One region of the Serratia sp. Sp408 genome, then DNA from elsewhere that is predicted to be linked to it. Evidence: predicted binding sites of a transcription regulator. Region 1 holds the regulator's gene; each other region holds the start of a gene.
The links. The regulator Fur, encoded in region 1, represses iron uptake genes when iron is present. The targets are predictions, from matches to a motif close to ATAATAATGAGAACNACTATCAA.
Positions count from the first base shown of each region.

Region 1 (4,436 bases):
CTGCAGGTCGACAACGATCAGTTCACCATCTCTCACCTGACCGGCGATCTGTATAAATTGGTGCCAAGCGAAACCTTCAGCGGTTTCCCGGCTGGCAAAGCGGTGGAAATTCCGATCGTGACGGAATATTGGCAACTGTTCAAAACCGACTTCCTGCCGCGCTGGTATGCGACCTCTGGTGACGCCAAACCGAAAATGCTGGCCAATACCGATACCGAAGATCTGGATCAGTTTGTGGCACCGTTTACCGGCGATCAATGGAAACGTACCAAGGACGATAAAAACGTTCTGATGACGCCGGCCTCGCGCTTTGTCAAAAACGCCGAGTTGAAAACCCTGCCGACGGCGTCGTTGCGCGGGCAAATCATCCCGACGCCAATGGACCTCAAGGTTCATGCCCAGGACGTGGATCTGAGCAACGGCGTGGCGCTGGACCTGAGTGCGCTGGCCAAACCGTCGGCCGATGTGGTCAGTGAGCGTTTTACCCTGCTGGGGGTGGCACCGACACGCAGCGGTTATCCGATTAAAACCGACATCAAGCCGAACGCCTTCAAGGGCGACCTGGCGGTGGCAGGCGCCTATCAGTTGCAGATCGGCGCCAAACAGGCGGTGGTGACCGGCTTCGATCAGGCTGGGGTGTTCCATGGCCTGCAATCGATTCTGTCGCTGATCCCGACCACAGGCGACAAGAAAATCGCCACGCTGGATGTTAAAGATGCGCCGCGCTTTGAATACCGTGGCCTGTTCCTCGACGTTGCGCGCAACTTCCACCACAAGGATGCGGTGCTGCGTCTGCTGGATCAGATGGCGGCCTATAAGCTGAACAAGTTCCACTTCCACCTGACCGATGATGAAGGCTGGCGCATCGAGATCCCCGGCCTGCCGGAGCTGACCGAGATCGGCGGCCAACGCTGCCATGACCTGAGCGAAACAACCTGCCTGTTGCCGCAGTACGGTCAGGGGCCAGAGGTTTACGGTGGTTTCTTCAGCCGTCAGGACTATATCGACATCATCAAATACGCCCAGGCACGCCAGATTGAAGTGATCCCGGAGGTCGATATGCCGGCGCACGCGCGTGCGGCGGTGATATCCATGGAAGCGCGTTATAAGAAACTGCTTGCCGAAGGTAAGCAAAAAGAGGCCGAGGAGTTCCGTCTGCTGGATCCTACCGACAGCTCCAATACTACCTCGGTGCAATTCTTCAATCGCCAGAGTTATCTGAACCCGTGCCTGGATTCATCAACCCGCTTTGTCGACAAGGTGATCGGTGAAATTGCCCAAATGCATAAGGAAGCCGGTCAACCGCTGAAAACCTGGCACTTTGGCGGCGATGAAGCCAAGAACATCCGTCTGGGCGCCGGTTATACCGACATCAAACAGCCAGAACCGGGCAAAGGCATGCTCGATCTGAGCAAAGAAGACAAACCGTGGGCCAAGTCGCAGGTTTGCCAACAGATGATCAAGCAGGGCAAGGTTGCCGACATGGAACACTTGCCGAGCTACTTCGGTCAGGAAGTCAGCAAACTGGTTAAAGCGCACGGCATCGACAGAATGCAGGCCTGGCAGGATGGCTTGAAGGATGCCAAAGACGCCAAGGCGTTTGCCACGGCGCGCGTTGGCGTCAACTTCTGGGATACCCTGTACTGGGGCGGGTTCGATTCGGTAAATGACTGGGCCAACAAGGGTTACGAAGTGGTGGTTTCCAACCCCGACTACGTCTATCTGGACTTCCCGTATGAGGTCAATCCAAACGAAAGCGGCTATTACTGGGGCACCCGCTTCAGTGATGAGCGCAAAATATTCAGCTTTGCACCGGATAACATGCCGCAGAACGCTGAAACGTCGGTGGATCGCGATGGCAACTATTTCACCGCCAAGAGCGATAAACCGTGGCCGGGCGCCTATGGCCTTTCCGCCCAGCTGTGGAGTGAAGTGGTGCGCACCGATCCGCAAATGGAATATATGATGTTCCCGCGCTCGCTGTCGGTGGCGGAACGAGCCTGGCACCGCGCCAGCTGGGAACAGGACTATAAGGCAGGTCGAGAATACAAGGGCGGGGAAACCCACTTGGTCGATGACAAAAAGTTGCAGCAGGACTGGCTGCGGTTTGCCAACCTGCTGGGGCAGCGCGAGTTGGGCAAGCTGGATAAAGGCGGGGTAAAATACCGCCTGCCGGTGCCAGGTGCGCGGATCGTCAACGGCAAGCTGGAGGCCAATATTGCTTTGCCGGGACTGGCTATCGAGTATTCCACCGACGGTGGCAAACAGTGGCAACGCTATGATGACAGCGCCAAGCCGGCAGTAGCCGGCGAGGTGCAAATTCGCGCGGTCAGCCCTGACGGCAAGCGCTTTAGCCGTGCGGAACCGGTGCAGGCGTAGTGACCAATGCCTCGCTGCGTGTCGGCGGCGGGGCGTTTGGGGTGTGGAGGGGGTAATACCCTGATGAAAGAGGTGGTTTGCCGCTGCATTGTTATCTTTTGTGACATGATTTCCCCGGCGCGTCCGGGGATTTTTTTGCCTGTCTGACAGGCATAAAAAAACCGCCGTCTGGCGGTTCCTTGCTTATTAATGCATCAGCATTATTTTTTGTCGTGCAGCGTATCGTCTTCGCGGCAATCACCGATGGCGCAATGACCGTACAGGTACAGGCTGTGGTTGGTGAGTTTGATGCCGTGCTGTTTGGCAATGTCACGCTGACGCGCTTCGATGGATTCATCGCTGAATTCGATCACTTTGCCGCAGTCCAGGCAAATCAGGTGATCGTGATGGTGCTGCTGAGTCAGTTCGAATACTGATTTGCCGCCTTCGAAATTATGACGGGTGACAATCCCGGCGTCGTCAAATTGGTTCAGTACGCGGTAAACCGTCGCCAGACCAATTTCTTCGCCCATATCAATCAGTTTCTTGTACAAATCTTCCGCACTGACGTGATGGCAAGCCGGATCTTGCAGTACTTCCAGGATTTTGAGTCGCGGAAGCGTGACTTTTAAGCCGGCCTTCTTTAATGCGGTATTGTTGTCAGTCATGCGGATTCAGTCCTGTTACTATGCTAATCAAGTTGAGGCATTTTTGCCTATGGCATCGGTCGGCACAAAGAATTTATTGCGTCTCATTATAGAACCGGTTGACCTAAATGGAAACCGCCGGTTGTTAACAAAGATATATTCGCACCGTTACATGTCACACATGTAACATCTTGATGGGTGGGATAAACCGAACCGCAGTCTACCGTGACGAGGGGGGAAGTTACAATTTTGTAGCTTCTATCGCTTCAATCCGTGATGTCGATAACGGCCCTGCGTTAATCATGCGTCTCGCAGGGCCTTGAACGGCGGGGAAATAACCGCTGCTTAACCTACGATGTCTGCCAGGCTCAGCTCTGCGCTGATTTGCGCCACCCAGCCCTGCACGCGTTCGTCGGTCAGTTCGGGTTGGCGATCTTCGTCAATCGCCAGGCCGATAAAGTGATCGTCGTCTGCCAGACCCTTGGAGGCTTCGAAATGATAGCCTTTGGTTGGCCAGTGGCCGACAATCGCTGCGCCGCGAGGTTCGATGATGTCACGAATGGTCCCCATCGCATCACAGAAATATTCCGCGTAATCTTCCTGATCGCCGCAGCCGAACAGCGCGACCAGTTTGCCATTGAAGTCTATTTCTTCCAGCGTAGGGAAAAAGTCGTCCCAGTCACATTGTGCTTCACCGTAATACCAGGTTGGGATACCGAGCAGCAGAATGTCGAATGCGTCCAGATCTTCTTTGCTGCTTTTGGCAATGTCATGCACCTCAGCCACATCGTCGCCAAAGCTCTGACGAAGAAGTTTTTGGATCATCTTGGCAATGTTTTCGGTATTGCCGGTGTCGCTGCCAAAGAAAATGCCTACGTTAGCCATATCGCGTATAACCTTTAAATTCAATTAATTACAATACTCGACGCCCGGCTTTCGCACCGGTATCGTTTAAAATATCGCCATGGTGAGGAGCCAGCTCCCACCGCTAAACGCGTATCATGCCAGAAATTTGCCCCGGGGTTTTATCGCGTTTATGCGATGCCCGAAGAATAAAATGCGGAGTTGATCCGGCGTCATCCTTAACGCCGCGCCGCGCGTGCGGCTGATAAGATCATTGTTCTGGCTGTTCTTCCGCCAGTTGCGCCAGCAGCATTTGCTCAATGAGCTCGCTGCGACTGATATTACGCTGTTCCGCCAGTTTGTTCAGAGCGTCCACCGCATCCGCGTTGATTTTCAGCTCCACACGCCGCAAACCACGTACTTTATCGCGCCGTAGCTGATTCCGCTTATTGATTCTAAGCTGTTCATCACGGGATAGCGGGTTGGTTTTCGGGCGCCCCGGACGGCGTTCATCTGCGAACAGATCCAGCGTCGTGCGATCCGTTTGTTCTTTTGCCATAGGTAGCGGTACTGCAAGGGAGTTTGCAT
Region 1 covers NZ_JBXUFT010000001.1:340,024-344,459, forward strand. Annotated here, with positions in the region: gene AC2AXP_RS01670 (beta-N-acetylhexosaminidase) at 1-2,379, shown strand, start outside; gene fur (ferric iron uptake transcriptional regulator) at 2,580-3,026, opposite strand; gene fldA (flavodoxin FldA) at 3,351-3,890, opposite strand; gene ybfE (LexA regulated protein) at 4,120-4,407, opposite strand.

Region 2 (4,436 bases), on a different contig from region 1:
AGCAAGTTCCTCCAGCCAGAGCAACTGACCGAAGAAAAGCTGGCAAAAGTGCGCCGTCTCAATGCATTGGCCGAGCAGCGTGGACAAAAGCTGTCTCAGATGGCGCTGGCCTGGGTGCTGCGTAACGATCGTGTGACCTCGGTGTTGATCGGCGCCAGTAAAACCAGCCAAATAGAAGATGCGGTCGGCATGCTGGCCAATCGCAACTTCAGCCCACAGGAAATCGCCGCAATCGACGCCATTCTTCTGTAAACGATTACACCCCGTCGTTCTAACGCCTGCCGGGGTGTGATTTTACTTTAGATAAATCTTAATTCGTTGCCACAGCGTGGTTTTCAGAATCTCCCTCAGATTCTTTATACGTCGATAGCGATAACATGCTGACAGATTAACTATAAGGCCGGTTTACCTCCCCGCAGGGCATCAAGCGAGCACAGGCTACGCGTGACGGGCATACGGGAATTTTTGCACGGTGAGCCGCCAACAGGAGAAAGCATGTTTAAACCTCTGCTACTGGCCGCTATCTTAGTGGCAACCACAGCCCCACTGGCGCAACAGGCGCAGGCCGAAGGCCTCAACATTGATTTGATGCCCGGCGTTTCATTACGCATAGGCGATCAGGATCGACGCGGCAATTATTGGGATGGCCATGACTGGCGCGATCGTGACTGGTGGGAAAACCACCGTGGGCGTTATCAGGGCGAACGCAGCCGCCGGGGATATTACTGGGACGGCTATCGCTGGCGTGACGGCGACTACTGGCGCAAAAATTACTATTACCATGATGGTCGCTATCGCAAATACGATAAGCACCATTATAAAAAGCATCATAAACACAAGCACCGTCATCACGACCACGACGACGATTAAATGCAAAAGGGCGCGATTTCGCGCCCTTTCAGCTAGCGCCAAGCGGTTAGAACAGACTGCTTACCAGCAGATAGCCATTCAGCCCCACCACGATCAATACGATCAGCCACCCGATATTCTGTATGGATCTACTGTTAACCAGATCCCCCATCAGTTCCCGGTTACCGGTGAAACGCAGCAGTGGTACCAACGCTAACGCGATACCAAAGCTCAACAACACCTGGCTGAGCACCAGGATACGCGTAGCATCCATACCCAGCAGGATCACGATAAACGACGGCAGCATGGTCACCACGCGCCGCACCCACAGTGGAATATAGAAACGCACGAACCCCTGCATGACCACCTGCCCCGCCAACGTGCCAACCACGGTGGAAGAGAGTCCCGCCGCCACCAGGCTAAGACCGAATACCGTTGCAGCGGCGTGCCCCAGCAACGGTTGCAAGGTCAGGTAGGCTTGATCAAGATCGGCGATGCCGCTATGGCCGCTAAAGTGGAATGCCGCAGCGGCGGTAGCCATCATCGCCAGGTTGACAAAACCGGCGATGGTCATGGCAATCGCCACGTCTACCTTGGTTGATGCATAACGTTCCGCCTGCGAATTTTTACCGGCGGTTTGCGTCAACGAAGAGTGCAGATAGATCACGTGCGGCATAATGGTGGCGCCAAGCACGCCGGCCGCCAGAAACACCGCATCGCCGTTAGGCAGGTCGGGAATGGCCATGCCTTTGATAAGCCCGCTCAACTGCGGCTGCGAGAATACCAGCTCGACGATGTAGGCGGCGGCAACGAACAGCAGCAGGCCGCCGATCACCAGTTCCAGCGGTTTCTGCCCACGTTTTTGCAGCATCAGGATCAGGAAGGTGGCGATACCGGTCAGCACCGCGCCTTCAAGCAGGGTGACGCCGAGCAGCAGTTTAAAGCCGATCGCCGCACCGATAAATTCGGCCAAATCCGTAGCCATGGCGATGATTTCCGCCTGAACCCAATAGGCCCATACTGCCGGCCGCGGAAAACGGTCGCGGATATGTTCGGCCAGGTTCTTGCCAGTGGCGATGCCGAGCTTGGCAGACAATAGCTGGATTAACATCGCCATGATGTTGGCCCACACCACTACCCACAACAGTTTGTAGCCAAAGGAAGCGCCGGATTGGATGTTGGTGGCAAAGTTACCGGGATCGATATAGCCGATGGCGGCGATAAACGCCGGGCCCATCAAAGAAAGTTTGATCTTCCTGGACGGGCGGTTGGTGGAGGTAGAAGTAACCGCACGGCTGTTCAACATATCGTTTAGCCCTTACTCATATTAAGCTTACCGTAATCATAACAAAATGATAATAATTATCAATTGCATTTAGAGAGGTGATGCTTATCCCTGTGATAGACGGCGACGAAGGCTTTACGAACATATCGCAGCTATTTCAACAAGTTTCTTGCCGCTGGCGTTGGCCAGAAACAGAACGAAGTACGCCTGAAAATCAAATTAGCACAAAAATGCTACCAATGGGTGAAATTATTAACATCTTGATTTGGAGTGCTTTACTGGACTACTTTAAGAAGAATCCCACTCTCAGTTTCTATATTTGCAATCGAAGTCTCGTTTTTAAACGCAGCGTTACATAGAATGACAACCGAAATTCAGCCTGCCTCAAATTTGGAGCAAACATGTCCCATATTGCGCACTTTGCGTTGGCGTTAGTGGTGGTAACGATTTTGGCATTGCTGGTATGCCGCGATCGCAAAAGCATCCGCATTCGCTATGTTATTCAATTATTGGTTATCGAAGTATTATTGGCCTACTTTTTCCTGCATTCGGAAGCGGGCCTGGGCTTCGTCAAAGGGTTCGCCGCCCTGTTTGATAAACTCCTTGGATTTGCAGGACAAGGGACTGATTTTGTCTTCGGCGGTATGGGCGACAAAGGGTTGGCGTTCTTCTTCCTGAAGGTACTGTGCCCTATCGTGTTCATTTCTGCGCTGATTGGCATACTGCAATACATCAAGGTGCTGCCATTTGTGATCCGCATCATCGGTACCGTCCTGTCCAAGGTAAACGGTATGGGCAGGCTGGAGTCATTCAACGCCGTCAGCTCACTGATTCTCGGTCAGTCGGAAAACTTTATTGCCTATAAAGACATTCTGGGCAAGATGTCGGAAAAGCGCATGTACACCATGGCGGCAACCGCGATGTCGACGGTCTCCATGTCGATCGTCGGCGCCTACATGACCATGCTGGATGCCAAATTCGTGGTAGCGGCGCTGGTGCTCAACATGTTCAGTACCTTTATCGTGCTGTCGTTGGTCAACCCGTACGACACCAGTAGCGAAGAAGAACTGCACCTCGGCAATCTGCATGAAGGCCAAAGCTTCTTTGAAATGCTGGGTGAATATATTCTGGCAGGTTTTAAAGTTGCAATAATCGTTGCCGCAATGCTGATCGGCTTTATCGCCCTGATCGCCGCACTCAACGGCCTGTTCAGCGCCATCTTCGGTCTGAGCTTCCAGGAGATCCTCGGCTACTTCTTCTATCCATTTGCCTGGATTATGGGTATCCCTAAACACGAAGCGCTGCAGGTTGGCAGCATCATGGCGACCAAACTGGTTTCCAACGAATTCGTGGCGATGATGGAATTGCAGAAAGTCTCGGCTGAACTGTCGCCACGCAGTCTGGGCATTCTGTCGGTATTCCTGGTGTCCTTCGCCAACTTCTCTTCTATCGGTATCGTTGCCGGTGCGATTAAGGGCTTGAACGAGCATCAGGGCAACGTGGTTTCGCGCTTCGGCCTGAAACTGGTGTACGGCTCTACGCTAGTGAGCATTCTGTCCGCGTCGATCGCCGGCCTGGTTCTGGGCTAAGCCTAGCCCACCGTCAAGCCTCCCATGCCGCTCAGTTGACGCTGAGCGGCATTTTTTATGCCTGTCGCAGAGGATTGAGATTCCTGAACCGTTCGGCAGGCAATGGCGCGTGATGCCATCGCGTTCCGCCAGCGTCGTGAGTCAGACAGCAGAAAAGCAAAAAGCCGACCCAGAGGTCGGCTTTTTAAATGGTGGTGGAGCTAAGCGGGATCGAACCGCTGACCTCTTGCATGCCATGCAAGCGCTCTCCCAGCTGAGCTATAGCCCCACAAAATGTGGTACGCATTAACCGGCGTTACGGTATCAACCAACCTTACTGAGATAAAGGTTGGTGGAGCTAGACGGGATCGAACCGTCGACCTCTTGCATGCCATGCAAGCGCTCTCCCAGCTGAGCTATAGCCCCATTCCACAAACACTTTGTGCCGTGAACGGGGCGCATAATATGAAACCCGGCAAACCCTGTCAACGGCTAATTTGCATTACTCGATCAAGCGCTGAAAAAGCCGCCAAATCAGCACGTTTATCGCTACAAAACGCCCTGAAGCGCTGAAAAACTCGGCAATCATCCGGCATAAAAAAACCCCGCGAATCTCCTCGCGGGGCTGTGTATGGACGAGCAATCGCAGGCTAGACGTCTGATTACTGCCAGCTCACCCGGCCGAAAGGCCTGAGCAAAAGGCAACCCAGTCGCTGCCTGGCACCAGATACGGC
Region 2 covers NZ_JBXUFT010000004.1:62,827-67,262, reverse strand. Annotated here, with positions in the region: gene mgrA (L-glyceraldehyde 3-phosphate reductase) at 1-252, shown strand, start outside; gene AC2AXP_RS14335 (DUF2502 domain-containing protein) at 496-870, shown strand; gene AC2AXP_RS14330 (Nramp family divalent metal transporter) at 917-2,155, opposite strand; gene AC2AXP_RS14325 (NupC/NupG family nucleoside CNT transporter) at 2,536-3,723, shown strand; tRNA gene AC2AXP_RS14320 (tRNA-Ala) at 3,916-3,991, opposite strand; tRNA gene AC2AXP_RS14315 (tRNA-Ala) at 4,053-4,128, opposite strand.
Region 2: AC2AXP_RS14330 (Nramp family divalent metal transporter) is a predicted target of Fur. The motif match lies at 2,202-2,224, and genes of this name have one in related genera.

Region 3 (4,436 bases), on a different contig from region 1:
TTGGATCGATCCTGTCGCCGGCGGTGGGCGGGTTGGTGATAGCCCATGCCGGCGTGGCGTGGAACTACGGTCTGGCAGCGTTGGGCACCTTGCTGACGCTGGTGCCACTGCTACGCCTGCCGCAGCTGATGCCGCCGCCACAGCCGCGCGAGCACCCGCTGAAAGCGCTGGCAGGTGGCTTTGCCTTTCTGTTCCAGAATAAAGTGATCGGTATGGTGGCGCTGATCGGCGCGCTGCTGACCATGGCCAGTGCGGTGCGTATCCTCTACCCGGCGCTGGCGGGCGACTGGCTGGTCGGCGCTTCCAGCCTGGGCCTGATGTATGCGGCGGTACCGCTCGGCGCGGCGATTGGCGCCTTTACCAGCGGTCGGGTGGCGCATCTGGCACGGCCTGGCTGGATGATGCTGATGACTGCGATAGCGGCGTTCGTCGCCATTGGTTTGTTTGGTTTGATGCCGTGGTACGGGGCGGCGCTGGCGTGCCTGGTGGCATTCGGTTACCTGAGCGCGGTGAATTCGCTGCTGCAATACGGGCTGATCCAGAGCCTGACGCCGGACGCCTTCCTCGGGCGCATCAATGGGCTGTGGACCGCGCAGAACGTGGTGGGTGATGCCCTGGGCGCGTTGCTGCTGGGGGCGATGGGAGCGTATATGTTGCCGGCGATGACCTCGACCAGCTTTGGCTTTGGCGCCGCGGTGCTCGGCGTGCTGCTGGTGTTCGCCATGCGTGGATTACGTCTGGTGACGCTCGACAAACCGCAGGTGACGCAAGCCTGATGTCAGCGAGCTCAAGCTGCGCCGGATAGCCCGAATCGCCTGACGGCAAGGCGATTCGGGCGCTACCCGCCAGTCTGGCTAACGTGAGTGGATGAACAGTTTTTCTAATCGCGTCAGCAAGTTGCTGGCGCTGTAGTAATCCAGACGAAAGGTATCATTGCCCAGCGCGTAGACCCGCTTGTTTTGCACCGCAGGCAGGTGCGTCAGGAAGGTATTTGCCATCAAGCGCTCGGCGTCGCCGTCATCGTTGGCGAACAGCAACAGCGTTTGGCCGTTAAGACTACCCGCGAGATTTTCCCCGCTCAGTTGAATAATGTCCTTGCGCACGCCCTGGCTGGTGCTGCCGTGGACGTTGGACGGTGGCTGTGCCAGCGTGAAGCCCAGTTGTTGCAGCATTTCACCCTGCGATGACTCGGCGGTCCACAGGTTGGCGGCCTTGCCGTCGTGGCGAAACACCAATGCGCTGACCGGCTGCGGCGGCAAGGTCATCCGCTGTTTCAGCGCTTGCTCGCGCGCGGCGAAATCGGCGGTCAGCTTGGCAGCCTCGGCGTCGCGCCCGGTGGCATAGCCCAGGTCTGTAGCCAGTTGCTGCCAGCTTTTGTCATCATAATTGACCACCAGCACCGGCGCGATGGCCGATAACTGATCGTATAAGCGCAGGGCGGAATCGCCGCCGGTGGCGGACATCACGATCAGATCCGGCGCTTCGCCGGCTATCGCTTCGGCGTTGGGTTCGCCGATATACAGGCGTTTGACACCGCGCTGTGCGGCGATATCCCCCCATTGCCGGAAGAAGCCTTGTTGGTCGGCCAGCTTACCGTTGGGGCTGGTGGCGCCACTGGCGATCACCGGCGCGCCAATCGCCAGCAGGGTACCGGTGACCGTAACGCTGGTCGAGACAATGCGCGTTGGTGCCTGTGAGAGAGTGACGACGCCATGGGCAGTGTCAATGGTGCGCGGCCACTGGGGAGAGGCGGCGTGCGCAGCGGTGAAGGCGAATAAGGCCAGCCCCAAAAGCAGGATATTCTTCATGTCGGCGTGTTCCTGTCGATTAAATACTAATGCTTATCATTTATCTAGCTAATGCCACACTGTTTATACCATGATTGTGATGGGAAAGAAGTGTTTACGTTTATTGACATAGTAAAATCCGGAGGGTAATTTAGCGCCCGTAAACATAAATGATAATCATTATTATATTGGTTATTATTAGCAAACAATAGAGGGCGTACCGATGGATACAGCCATGAATGGTGCCAAAAACATGCAATCGCACAGCAGTGAAGGGGGTTACCTACCGCCGGATCTCGCTGCCGGTTTCTTTTTCACTTCTCCTTTCCGCAGCCTGAGCACTCAGGGGTGTTTTGCCAAAGTCAGTTTGCCGGCGGTGGGTGGCGACGACGTGAACGGCGAATTTCAGCAGGTGGTGCGCCATGCCTTTGACGAAGCTCGGCTGGCGGGCATCAAGCAGCCGGTGCTGTGTGGCGCCATCCCGTTCGATACCCGACAGCCGTCGTCGTTGTTTATCCCTCGCCAAACCCGCTGGTTCGATCGTAATGCCTTTATGGCCGCGCAAGGGATAGAGCACGCTGCGGCACCGGATATCGCGCATAAAACCGAAGTGCCGGCACAGGCAGCATTTATGCAAATGGTCAGCGATGCGGTGACGGCAACCCGTGCAGGCACGCTGGATAAGGTGGTGCTGTCGCGCCTGTTGGAGATTGAAACCTGCCAGCCGGTCGATCGCCATGCGCTGATGACGCGCATCATTGCGCAGAACCCGAACGGTTTTCACTTCCACGTACCGCTGGCAGACGGCGCATTGCTGGGAGCCAGCCCCGAGCTGCTGCTGCGTAAGACCGGCGCGCAATTTTATTCCAATCCGCTGGCCGGCTCCGCCCGCCGCGAGGCCGATCCACAGCGCGATCGCGAGGTCAGCCAGCAGTTACTGAGCTCCACTAAAGACCATAAAGAGCACCGTTTTGTTACCGAAGGCATGCGTGCAGCGTTAAGCGGCCGTTGCCGTTACCTGCATATTCCCAACGCGCCGGAACTGTTGAGTACCACGACGCTGTGGCACCTGTCGACGCCGATTGACGGCGAAGTGGATCCGCGGCAGGAAAACGCGCTGTCGCTGGCCTGTCTGCTGCATCCGACGCCGGCGCTGTGCGGCACGCCGACCCGGGTGGCGCGTGACCTGATTGCCGAGCTGGAGCCGTTTGATCGCGGCGTATTTGGCGGCATCGTTGGCTGGTGTGACGCCGAGGGCAACGGTGAATGGGTGGTGACCATCCGCTGCGGAACCGTCAGCGGCAATCAGGTACGCCTATTTGCCGGTGCCGGCATTGTGCAGGACTCTTCACCAGAGTCCGAATGGCATGAAACCGGCACCAAGCTCAGCACCATTCTGCGCGCCTTTGGCCTGAATCAAGGATAAGAAACATGAGCATTGCTTTTACGCCCTGGCCGGAGGTCTTTGCCCGGCGTTATCGTGAGCGCGGTTATTGGCTTGATCTGCCCCTGACCGACATCCTCGCCCGCCAGGCTGATAACGACGATATCGCGTTGGTGGATGCGGTCGCCAGCCTCAGCTATCGCCAATTGCACCAGCGGTCGGATCGTCTGGCGGCGGCACTGCTGCGCCGTGGCGTACAACCCGGCGAAACCGCGCTGGTGCAGTTGGGCAACGTGGTTGAATTTTACGTCACCTTCTTTGCCCTGCTGAAAATCGGCGTGGCGCCGGTAAATGCGCTGTTCAGCCATCAGCGCAGCGAGCTGCATGCCTATGCGTCGCAGATCAAGCCGGCAGTGTTGATCGCCGATCGCCTGCACGGTCTGTTCGCCAACGATGATTTCCTGGCCGAGTTCCGTCAGCAGCATCCGTCGCTGCGCGTGGTGGCGTTGCGTAATCAGCCGCACGGCGCGCAGGCGTTGTCGCAGATGCTGGCCGAAGACAGCGCAGGCTTTTGCGCCACGCCGTCTGCCGCCGATCGGGTGGCGTTTTTCCAGCTTTCCGGCGGCAGTACCGGCACGCCGAAACTGATCCCGCGTACTCACAACGATTATTACTACAGCATCCGCCGCAGCGTGGAAATCTGCCATTTTGATCGGCACACGCGCTATCTGTGCGCGCTGCCGGTGGCGCACAACTATCCGATGAGTTCACCCGGCGTGCTGGGGGTGTTGTATGCCGGTGGGGTGGCGGTGTTTGCCGCCGATCCGGATGCGGCCCAGTGCTTCACGCTGATTGAACAGCACCGGATCAACGTTACTGCGCTGGTGCCTCCGGCGGTCACGCTGTGGCTGCAGGCGATCGAAGAGTGGGGCGGCAACCAGCAGTTGACCAGCTTGAAACTGTTGCAGGTTGGCGGCGCCAAACTGGGTGAAACGCTGGCGGCACGCATTCCCGCTGAAATCGGCTGCCAGTTGCAGCAGGTGTTCGGCATGGCGGAAGGGCTGGTTAACTACACTCGACTGGATGACGATCGGCAGCACATTCTTACTACCCAGGGCTGCCCGATGTCGCCCGATGACGAGGTCTGGGTGGCGGACGACGACGGCAATCCGTTGCCGGTTGGGCAGACTGGTCGCCTGATGACGCGCGGCCCTTATACTTTCCGCGGCTACTATCAAAGCCCGCAGCACAATGCCGAAGCCTTC
Region 3 covers NZ_JBXUFT010000004.1:54,117-58,552, forward strand. Annotated here, with positions in the region: gene entS (enterobactin transporter EntS) at 1-776, shown strand, start outside; gene fepB (Fe2+-enterobactin ABC transporter substrate-binding protein) at 855-1,808, opposite strand; gene AC2AXP_RS14270 (isochorismate synthase) at 2,011-3,213, shown strand; gene AC2AXP_RS14275 ((2,3-dihydroxybenzoyl)adenylate synthase) at 3,219-4,436, shown strand, end outside.
Region 3: AC2AXP_RS14270 (isochorismate synthase) is a predicted target of Fur. The motif match lies at 1,952-1,974, and genes of this name have one in related genera.